DNA from 2 places in the Ferrovibrio sp. GW821-FHT12B10 genome. Region 1 is predicted to be linked to the other one. Evidence: predicted binding sites of a transcription regulator. Region 1 holds the regulator's gene; the other holds the start of a gene.
The links. Region 1 encodes PhoB, which activates phosphate uptake and scavenging genes when phosphate is short. Its sites were predicted from a motif close to TNTCATAAAACTGTCA; they were not measured.
Positions count from the first base shown of each region.

Region 2: a site for PhoB is predicted at 2,146-2,161, ahead of AC1RRT_RS08360 (CYTH and CHAD domain-containing protein). Genes of this name have one in related genera too.

Region 1 covers NZ_JBXAQT010000001.1:3,023,936-3,028,691, forward strand. The annotation lists gene pstA (phosphate ABC transporter permease PstA) at 1-364, shown strand, start outside; gene pstB (phosphate ABC transporter ATP-binding protein PstB) at 461-1,207, shown strand; gene phoU (phosphate signaling complex protein PhoU) at 1,229-1,948, shown strand; gene phoB (phosphate regulon transcriptional regulator PhoB) at 1,945-2,661, shown strand; gene AC1RRT_RS15210 (MlaC/ttg2D family ABC transporter substrate-binding protein) at 2,735-3,328, opposite strand; gene AC1RRT_RS15215 (ArsR/SmtB family transcription factor) at 3,525-4,520, shown strand; gene metF (methylenetetrahydrofolate reductase [NAD(P)H]) at 4,517-4,756, shown strand, end outside.
Region 2 covers NZ_JBXAQT010000001.1:1,654,258-1,659,013, reverse strand. The annotation lists gene AC1RRT_RS08370 (GAF domain-containing protein) at 1-108, opposite strand, end outside; gene AC1RRT_RS08365 (GNAT family N-acetyltransferase) at 195-1,904, opposite strand; gene AC1RRT_RS08360 (CYTH and CHAD domain-containing protein) at 2,222-3,670, shown strand; gene AC1RRT_RS08355 (phosphodiesterase) at 3,677-4,501, opposite strand; gene AC1RRT_RS08350 (ABC transporter ATP-binding protein) at 4,523-4,756, opposite strand, start outside.

The DNA of each region.
Region 1 (4,756 bases):
GCCGCCCTCGATCCGCCAGGCTGCGATGGGCCTCGGCGCCTCGCCGTTGCAGGTGGTACTGCACCATGTTCTGCCGCTGGCGATGCCGGGTATCCTGACCGGGACCATCATCGCCATGGCTCATGCTCTCGGCGAGACGGCGCCGCTGCTGATGATCGGCATGGTCGCCTTCATCGTTGATATCCCGGCGACGCCGGTCGATGCCGCCACGGTGCTGCCGGTGCAGATTTTCATGTGGGCTGACAGTTCCGAGCGTGGCTTCGTCGAGAAAACCTCGGCTGCCATCATTGTGTTGCTGGTCTTCCTGCTGGTGATGAACCTGGCGGCGATCCTGCTGCGCAAGCGGTTTGAACGTCGCTGGTGATCGTGTCTGTGCGTTATTCCCCTTTCGGAGCCATAAGGACTTTTCATGCAGAATGGTAGCGGTGTCGATCTCCGCCAGTCCGAGATCGAAATCAAGATGGTGACCCAGAAAGTCGGCGTCTACTATGGCGAGAAGCAGGCTTTGCGCGATGTCGACCTGCATATCCCGGCGCGCGCGGTTACCGCGCTGATCGGCCCGTCGGGCTGTGGCAAGTCGACCTTCCTGCGCTGCCTGAACCGGATGAACGACACGATCCGCGATTGCCGTGTGGTCGGCGATATCCGCCTTGATGCGCTGAACATCTACGACAGCCAGGTCGATGTCGTGCAGCTGCGCGCCCGGGTCGGCATGGTGTTCCAGAAGCCGAACCCGTTCCCGAAGTCGATCTACGAGAATGTCGCTTATGGGCCCCGCATTCACGGTCTTGCCGAAAGCAGCGACCATCTTGACCATATCGTCGAGACCTCGCTGAAGCAGGCGGGCCTGTGGAAGGAAGTCGGCAGCCGGCTGCAGGAATCGGGCACCAGCCTGTCTGGCGGGCAGCAGCAGCGCTTGTGCATCGCCCGCGCTATCGCCGTGGCGCCGGAAGTGATCCTGATGGACGAGCCCTGCTCGGCGCTGGATCCGATCGCCACCGCTCATATCGAGGAACTGATGGATGAACTGCGCGAGCAGTATACCATCGTCATCGTCACCCATTCGATGCAGCAGGCCGCCCGCGTCTCGCAGCGGACCGCCTTCTTCCATCTGGGTAACCTGGTCGAGACGGATGATACCAGGGTGATTTTCACCAACCCCAAGGACGAGCGGACCCAGGGGTACATCACCGGTCGCTTCGGCTGAGCAGAGTGAGGACATAAGAAAATGCCGCAACATATTGTCCAGAAATACGACGACGAGCTGAAAAAGCTGTCGACCCTCATCGTGCAGATGGGTGGCCTGGCGGAATCGCAGCTTTCCGCCGCCGTCGAGGCGATCGTGAAGCGCGACAGCAACCTGGCCTCGGAAGTGGTGAAGAGCGACACCAAGATCGACGTCCTGCGCAACCAGGTCGACGATTTCGCCATCGAGCTACTGGCGCGCCGCCAGCCGCTGGCCAACGACCTGCGCGTCATCGTCTCGGCGCTGCGCATCTCGTCCGAGATCGAGCGCATCGGCGACTACGCCAAGAATGTCGCCAAGCGCGCAGTGGCGCTGAACCAGGCGCCGCTGGTGCGGCCGGTGCATGCCATTCCGCGCATGGCTGCCCTGGTCCAGGCCCTGATCAAGGACACGCTGGATGCCTATATCACCGCCGATGCCGCCAAGGCCGATGCGGTCTGGGCCCGCGATGAAGAGGTGGACGAGCTGTATACCAGCCTGTTCCGCGAGTTGCTGACCTATATGATGGAGGATCCGCGCTCCATCACCAGCAGCACGCATCTGCTGTTCATCGCCAAGAACATCGAGCGCATCGGCGATCACGCGACGAACATCGCTGAGCTGATCCACTACACGGTGACCGGCGAGATGCAGAAGGAAGACCGTCCGAAAGGCGACGATACCGCCTATGCGGTTGTGAATGCGCCGGGAGGCCAGCGATGAACGTCGCGATCAAACCGCGGGTCCTCGTGATCGAGGACGAAGCGGCGCTGCTGGCGCTGCTGCGTTACAACCTGGAAAAGGAAAACTACACGGTCGACGAGGCGATGGACGGCGAGCAGGCCCTGTTGAAGGTGGCCGAGCATATGCCGGACCTGATCCTGCTCGACTGGATGCTGCCGCGCCTGTCGGGCCTTGAAGTCTGCCGCCAGTTGCGCCGCGATCCAAACGCCCGCAACGTGCCGATCATCATGCTGACGGCGCGCGGCGAGGAAGCCGATCGCGTGCGCGGCCTGGATGCCGGCGCAGACGACTATATCGCCAAGCCCTTCAGCCCCGGTGAGCTGCTGGCCCGCATCCGCGCGGTGCTACGCCGCATCCGGCCGGCGCTGGCGGAAGAGGTGCTGACCTATGGCGGCCTGGTGATGGATATCGCTACCCACAAGGTCACTCGCAATGGCCGCGATGTGCATCTGGGTCCGACCGAATTCCGCCTGCTGCGCTATTTCCTCGAGCATCCGGGCCGTGTGTTATCGCGCGACCAGTTGCTGGATGCGGTCTGGGGCCGCGACATCTATGTCGAGCAGCGTACGGTGGACGTCCATATCCGTCGCCTGCGCAAGGCGTTGAACGGCAATGGCGAGATGGATGTGATCCGCACGGTGCGGTCGGCTGGCTATGCGCTGGAGCTGACCTCCGCCGCCGCTATGGCCTGACCCGTCATTATCGGGACAAAGAAAAAGCCGGCCATCGTAAGATGGCCGGCTTTTTTATGTCTGGCGCTGCGCTTTAGCGGCGGCCGGCGATCTGCTTCTTCATCGCAGCGAACAGGGCTTCGACCTTGCCGCCATTATTCTGGATCACGGATTCGAACTGCTGGCGCTGGGTGAAGGCCATCGACACGCCTTCCACCACCACATCGGTGACCAGCGGCTTGCCGTCCTTCTCATGCGTCTTCCATTCAACGCGGATCGGCGGACCGTTCTGGCGGTTGATCTGCGATTCCACCACCTGCTCGCTGCCGGCCGCCTTCACGCCGTCGCGCACATCCAATGTCTCGCCGTTATACTGCGACAGCAGCTGCGAATAGACCTTCACCAGATAATCCAGGAAGAGGCTGTTGTATTCCTGCTTCTGGACATCGGTCAGGCCACGATTGTAGCGGCCAAGGCAGAACTGGCCGACGGCATCCAGATCGAGATGCGAGGTCATAAGAGTGCGGACAAGGCCTTCGCGCTTTTCAGTGGTTAGCGAGCGGTCACCCAGCGCCTTGAGAGTGTCGCCGCCGACTTCGCGGATGAATTGGTCAGGCGCTGCGGCCCGGGCGGGCGCAGCAGAAATGGCCTGGAGGCCGAGCAGGAGGCCGGCCGCGGTGGCGACCATGAGAAAACGGCGGGAAAGCAAGGCTGAAAGCATGGGGAATCCCGGCTAAGAGGCGGAAGGGAATAGTTTTTTTGACGTCTGAATATGGCGGGAACGCGGCCGAACCATAGCCTGACGATGATTGTATGGCGATGATTCTTTTTTGACCCGTTTTTGGCCCTATACAAATACATAAAGATATGTTTATGTTTGACCCATGACTGACTCAAGCTTGACCCTCGATACCCTGATGGCCGCCCTGCGGGCTGCGGCCGAGCCGACGCGTCTGCGGCTGCTGGCGCTCTGTGCCCAGGGCGAACTCACGGTCAGCGAACTCACCCAGATCCTGGGGCAGAGCCAGCCCCGCGTCTCCCGCCATCTCAAGCTGCTCTGCGAAGCGGGGCTGCTCGAGCGGGTGCCCGAAGGCACCTGGGCATTCTATCGCGTTGGCGATCGCCTGTCCGGCGCGCCGTTGGTGCGCGCGGTCAGCAGCCTGCTGCCACGCAACGACGCGACGCTGGCGCGCGATGCCGAGCGTCTGACGGCGGTGAAGCGCACCCGCGCCGAAACCGCCGAACGCTATTTCCGCGACAACGCCGCCCAGTGGTCGGCGATCCGGTCGCTGCATGTGGACGAGGAACAGGTGGAGGCAGCCGTGTTGCGGCTGCTGGGGCAGGGTGCGCCGGTTGACGATCTGCTGGACATCGGCACCGGTACCGGGCGCCTGCTGGAAATCCTCAGCCCGCATGTGAAGCGTGGCCTGGGCGTCGATCTCAGCCGCGACATGCTGAGCATCGCGCGCGCCAATCTGGAACGGGCCGGCATCAAGCATTGTCAGGTGCGGCAGGCCGACATGTATGCCCTGCCACTCGACAGCGGCAGCGTCGATGCTGCAGTGATCCATCAGGTGCTGCATTTCGCCGACGAACCACAAAAGGCGATCCAGGAAGCCGTGCGGGTGCTGAAACCCGGCGGCCGGCTGATCGTCATCGATTTCGCGCCGCATGACCTGGAAGATCTGCGCGCACGTCATGCCCACCGGCGCCTCGGCTTCTCTGATGCCGAACTGCGCGGCTGGTGCGCCTCGGCCGGCCTGGATGCCGATCCGGTGATCGCGTTGCCTGGCCAGTCGCTCACCGTCCATATCTGGCACGCCGTCAAGCATGGCGCCGTCGCTGCTATGTCCACCTCTCACAAGAGTGCCGCAGAATGACCACGTTGCCCGATGCCAACGCTCACGCCGCCCGGCGGTCTGGTCCGCTGAAGGTCTCGTTCGAATTCTTCCCGCCGAAGACGGCGGAGATGGAAGAAAGCCTGTGGCGCAGCGTCACGCGCCTGGCGCCGCTGGAGCCGCGTTTCGTCTCGGTGACTTATGGCGCTGGCGGCTCGACCCGCGAGCGCACTCATAACACCGTGGTGCGCATCCTCAAGGAAACCGGCCTGAAGCCG
Region 2 (4,756 bases), 1.4 Mb from region 1:
GCCTTCAACGATATCGCGGCAGATCGCCTGGAAAAGCTCCTGCGGCTCGGCGTCGCCGGAGATCGGGAGCGGCGCCCTGTTCTGGAGCGCGGCGCGGGTATGCTGCATTCTCGGCCAGTCCGATGACGGATGATCTGGCCACAAACCTAGGGCGAATAGCAGAAAAAGTCACCACTTTAAGCCTGTAAACCAGGCTATTCGGCCGCCTCCCGCCGGCCGTTCGCCCCTGTATCCCGTCTCCCGGCCTCGCGCGGACCGCCGGATGCCTCCTTCCAGGTGACGTTGTAGAGGTCGAAGCGGCGGTCCTTCAGGTTCTGCACCGTGCCGCTCTGCCGCGCCGCCGCCAGGCTGTCGAGATTCACGTCGGCGATCGCCACCATCTCGACATTCGGCGTGGTGTCGGCGGCGATGCCGTCACGGGCGAAGGCGAAGTCGCAGGGCGTCAGCACGCAACTCTGGGCATATTGGATGTCCATGTTCTCGACGCTGGGCAGGTTGCCCACATTGCCGGCCATCACGACGTAGCACTGGTTCTCGATGGCGCGGGCCTGGGCGCAGAAGCGGACACGCTGATAGCTCTGTCGCTCGTCCGTGCAGAAGGGCACGAACAGGATTTGCGCGCCCTGGTCGGTCAGGTGACGGGCAAGTTCGGGGAATTCGGCATCGTAGCAGATCATCACGCCGATCGGCCCGAAGTCGGTTTCGATCACATTCGAGCTGTCGGCACCGCTGATGTTCCACCAGTAGCGTTCGTTCGGCGTGGGATGGATCTTGCGCTGCTCATGCACGGCGCCGTCGCGCAGGCAGACATAGCAGATGTTGTATACATGGCCATCGACCGGATCGCGGGTCGGATGCGAGCCGCCGATGATGTTGATGTTGTAGCTGACCGCCAGTTCGCTGAACAACGCCTTCACCCGTTCGGTGTAGCGCGTCAGCGCCGCCACTGCCTCGGCGGCTGGCGCGTTACGGTTCTCGATCGACAGCAGCTGCAGCGTCAGCAACTCGGGGAACAGCACGAAATCGGCTTTGTAATCCGCCACCACATCAACGAAATACTCGACCTGCTTGGCGAAATCCTCAAACGAGGAAATCTGGCGCTGCTGGTATTGCACGGCAGCGACGCGCGCGGCGCGGGCGCGCAGCGGTGGCTTGTCTGGCGTGTGGTGTATGGCGTCGCCGAATTCGGGGTTGCGCCAGACCATATGCGTGGCGAAGCCACGCGATTCATGGTCGTTGTCCATATAGGCGCGCAGTACGCCCAGCGGCTCGAAATTGTTACGCATCTGGAAATTGATGACGGGATCGCGCAGGCGGCCGCTCAGCACCAGCTCCAGATACTTGTCGGCCGAGCGCAGCTGCATCCAGCGCCGGTTCAGGCCAGGCATGCGACCGCCAAACACGATGCCCTTCAGATGCAGGTGCTGGCAGAGCTGCTTGCGCGCGTTGTACAGGCGCTGGCCCAGGCGCAGGCCGCGATAGTCGGGATCGACGCAGACTTCCAGGCCATAGAGCCAGTCGCCATGCGCATCGTGGCGCGCGGCATAGCCGCGGCCGGTGATGCCTTCCCAGTCATGCGGCTTCAGTGCCAGCTTCTCGGTGATGCGGAAGGTGGCGCAATAGCCGACGACGGCACCGTCATAGACGGCGACGAACTGGCCTTCGGGAAAATGATGCTGATGGCCGCGCAATTGCGCCGTGGTGTAGCCGCCCTCGGTGGCGCCGTAGACTTTGTCCGACAGGGCGCGGATGCCGGGGATGTCGTGCGGTGTGGCGTTGCGCAGCATCAGCCGCGGCTTCTCGACAGCCGAGGCGGCGCCGGGTTTCCGCGTGCTCTGGCGTTTGCGGGGCGCGCTCGGCTGCACCAGCTTGATCGGGGCTTTGGGAGATTTGGCTTTGCTCATGGGACCGCTTTCTGTGTGCGGGACAGAAACGACACAGACGCAGCCAAATTCCGGCGCCATCGACGGAAGCCGGGCCGGAAGGTGAGCAAGATGCGGGAAGGATTGGGGAAATGAGGGGCCGTCCGGCGGGTCCGGGGGAAAGACCATGATGCCGGACGGCCCGGCAGGCTGCGAAAATTGCCGCCTGAAGTGTATTCAAGTCGACAAAAGGGGCGGAATTGAGGCGGCTTGGAATGCTCCGTTTCGCAGAACTGTAACAATCGTAAACGCCTGAGTTCATTGACCCTTTCAGAACCGCTCCGATAGAGTCCGCCGCCATGAGCGACTTGCCCGCGCTGCTGCGTCTCGGCCTTGCCCCGGGCTCGCTGAAATCCCTCCGCCAGCATCCGCTGCTGGCCGGGCGGCCCGTCCGTCGCATTCAGTCACAGCTTCGCCTTCTCGATACGGCCGATCGCCGATTCGCCGCAGCCGGCTGGCTTTGCCTCGGCACCGAGGATCGCGCCGGTCTGCGGCATGTGATGCTGCCGGTGTCGGGCCAGCCGCAGCCCGATGCGCCGGCGGTGGATGGCGAGCTGCAGCTGCTCGCCGATGGCAAGCTGAGCGGGCAGTCGATCAGCCTTGAGCGCGACGGCCAGACGCTGGACGTGCAGAGCCACATGATTGAATTGCAGCGCGGCAAGCAGACGGTCAGCTATGAGGCGCTGGTGCTGCAGGGCGCGGCGGATTCCGCCGCCGATGCCATGCATGCGCTGGCGGCTGAACTCAGCCTCGATCTGTCCTTGCGCTGGACCGGTGCCGCGCCGCTGGTGCAGGCGGCGGCCGATCTCGGTGTCGTCGAACCGCCTGCCTTGCGCGCCGCTGTTTTCGATACGGCGCTGAATGAAGAGTCCGATACGGCGGTGGCCTTCGTCGCCATCGCACGCCAGTGCCTGGCGCAGTTCGATGCCAATATCGCGCCGGTGCTGCGCGATCGCGATATCGAAGGCGTGCACCAGATGCGCGTGGCGCTGCGTCGCCTGCGGTCGGCCATCGGATTGTTCGCCGACATGCTGGATGGCGAGCGACTGTCGCCGCTGCTGGAAGACCTGCGCTGGCTGAACGGCCCGCTCGGCCGCAAGCGCGACCTCGATGTCTTCATCACCGAGACGCTGGTGCCGCTGCAGGGCCTGCCGCAGGCGCCCAAGGGCCTGACGCATCTGGCCACCGTGCTGGAGGACCGGCGCGTGGCGGCGCAGGAGGCCCTGCAATCCGCGCTGCTGGCGCCGCGGCTGGCCGCCTTCCGCCTCAATTTCGAAACCTTCCTCGACGCCGTGCTCGAAGGCAGCGCGGTGAAGGCGGCCGAGATCGCCGCCCTGCCGGTGCCGCGCTTTGCCGCAGGGGTGCTGCAGCGTCGCCGCAAGAAGCTGCGCAAACTGGGCAAGCAGCATGAGGCGCTGGAGACAGACGCGCTGCACGAACTGCGCATCCGCGCCAAGAAGCTGCGGTATGCGGCGGAATATTTCCGCGCCGCCTTCAGCCGCAAGGAAAGCCGCCGCTTCATCGCGGCGTTGGCGCAGCTGCAGGATTGCCTGGGCGCGCTGAATGACAATGCCGTCGGCACCACGCTGATCAGCAACATCCTGCCGCCGCCGGCGCGTGATCCAGCCGCCGCCGCCATCGCCGCCTGGTTCGCCGGGCGGCAGCAGCTGCAGCTCGCGCATCTGGGCACGGCTTGGAAGGCCTTCGACCGGATCAGGCCGTTCTGGAAGGACGCGCTGGAGGACTGAGCGCGCTCAGTCGATCAGATTGCCGTCGGGGCCGTGGAAGGGATGCGGCCCGTCGTAATCGCCGATCGCCACGGTATGGCTGACCAGCCGGTTGTCATGCCACCAGTGCAGCATGTAGCCCGGCGGCTCCATGGTGAAGCGGCTGGGCGCGTCGTTATCGATATCGAGCGCCACCTGATGTGCCGGGCTCGGACAGGTCAGCGCCGTGCGGCCACCGATATCGGCGCGGATCACGCGGTGCAGATGGCCGCAGAGGATCAGCTTGATCTGTGGATATTGGGCGACGACCTTTTCAAAACCGTCGGACCCCTTGAGGCCGATCTTGTCCATATGGCCGATGCCGGTGATGAACGGCGGATGATGCATCATCACCAGGGTTGGGGCATCGGGCTTTTTGCTGAGCGTCTCATCCAGCCAGGCCAGGCGCTTGTCGCAGAGTTCGCCGCCGCCCTGGCCGGGGATCACGGTATCCAGGCCGATGATGCGTAGCGGATACTCGTCCTCGATCGCGAACTGCAGGAAACTGCCGCGCTCGCGCGGCAGGTAGCCGCCGCCGGCAAAGGCATCGCGCATCGCGTCGCGGTCGTCATGGTTGCCGGGGATGGCGATGATGCGCTGCCGGATCGGCGCGAGGATGGCTTTCAGATGATCGTATTCGTCGGGGCGGCCGAGATCGACCAGGTCGCCGGTCAGCAGGATCAGGTCGGGCTGCTGCTTCAGCGTGGCCAGATGCGCCACGCAGCGTTCCAGCATCGTTGCCGTGTCGACCTTCCGGTAAGCCAGCTTGCCCGGCAGCTTGATATGGGTATCGGTAATCTGGGCGATCAGCATGGGGCGCTGCTCCTTACTCTTTTACAGAACCAGTATACCGCGCGGGTCGATGGCCAGGCCAACCTGTTCACCATGACTGAAATCGCGGCGCACCGTGCTTTCCACCACCAGCGGCTGCTGCTCGCCGGCATCGACGAACAGCCGCGTGCGGTCGCCGAGGAAGAAGGCGGCGGCGATGGTGCCACGTAAACCGGTCTGCTCGCCCGGTTCGGCGATGCGGATGTCCTCGGGGCGGAACAGGATTTCGGTGACATT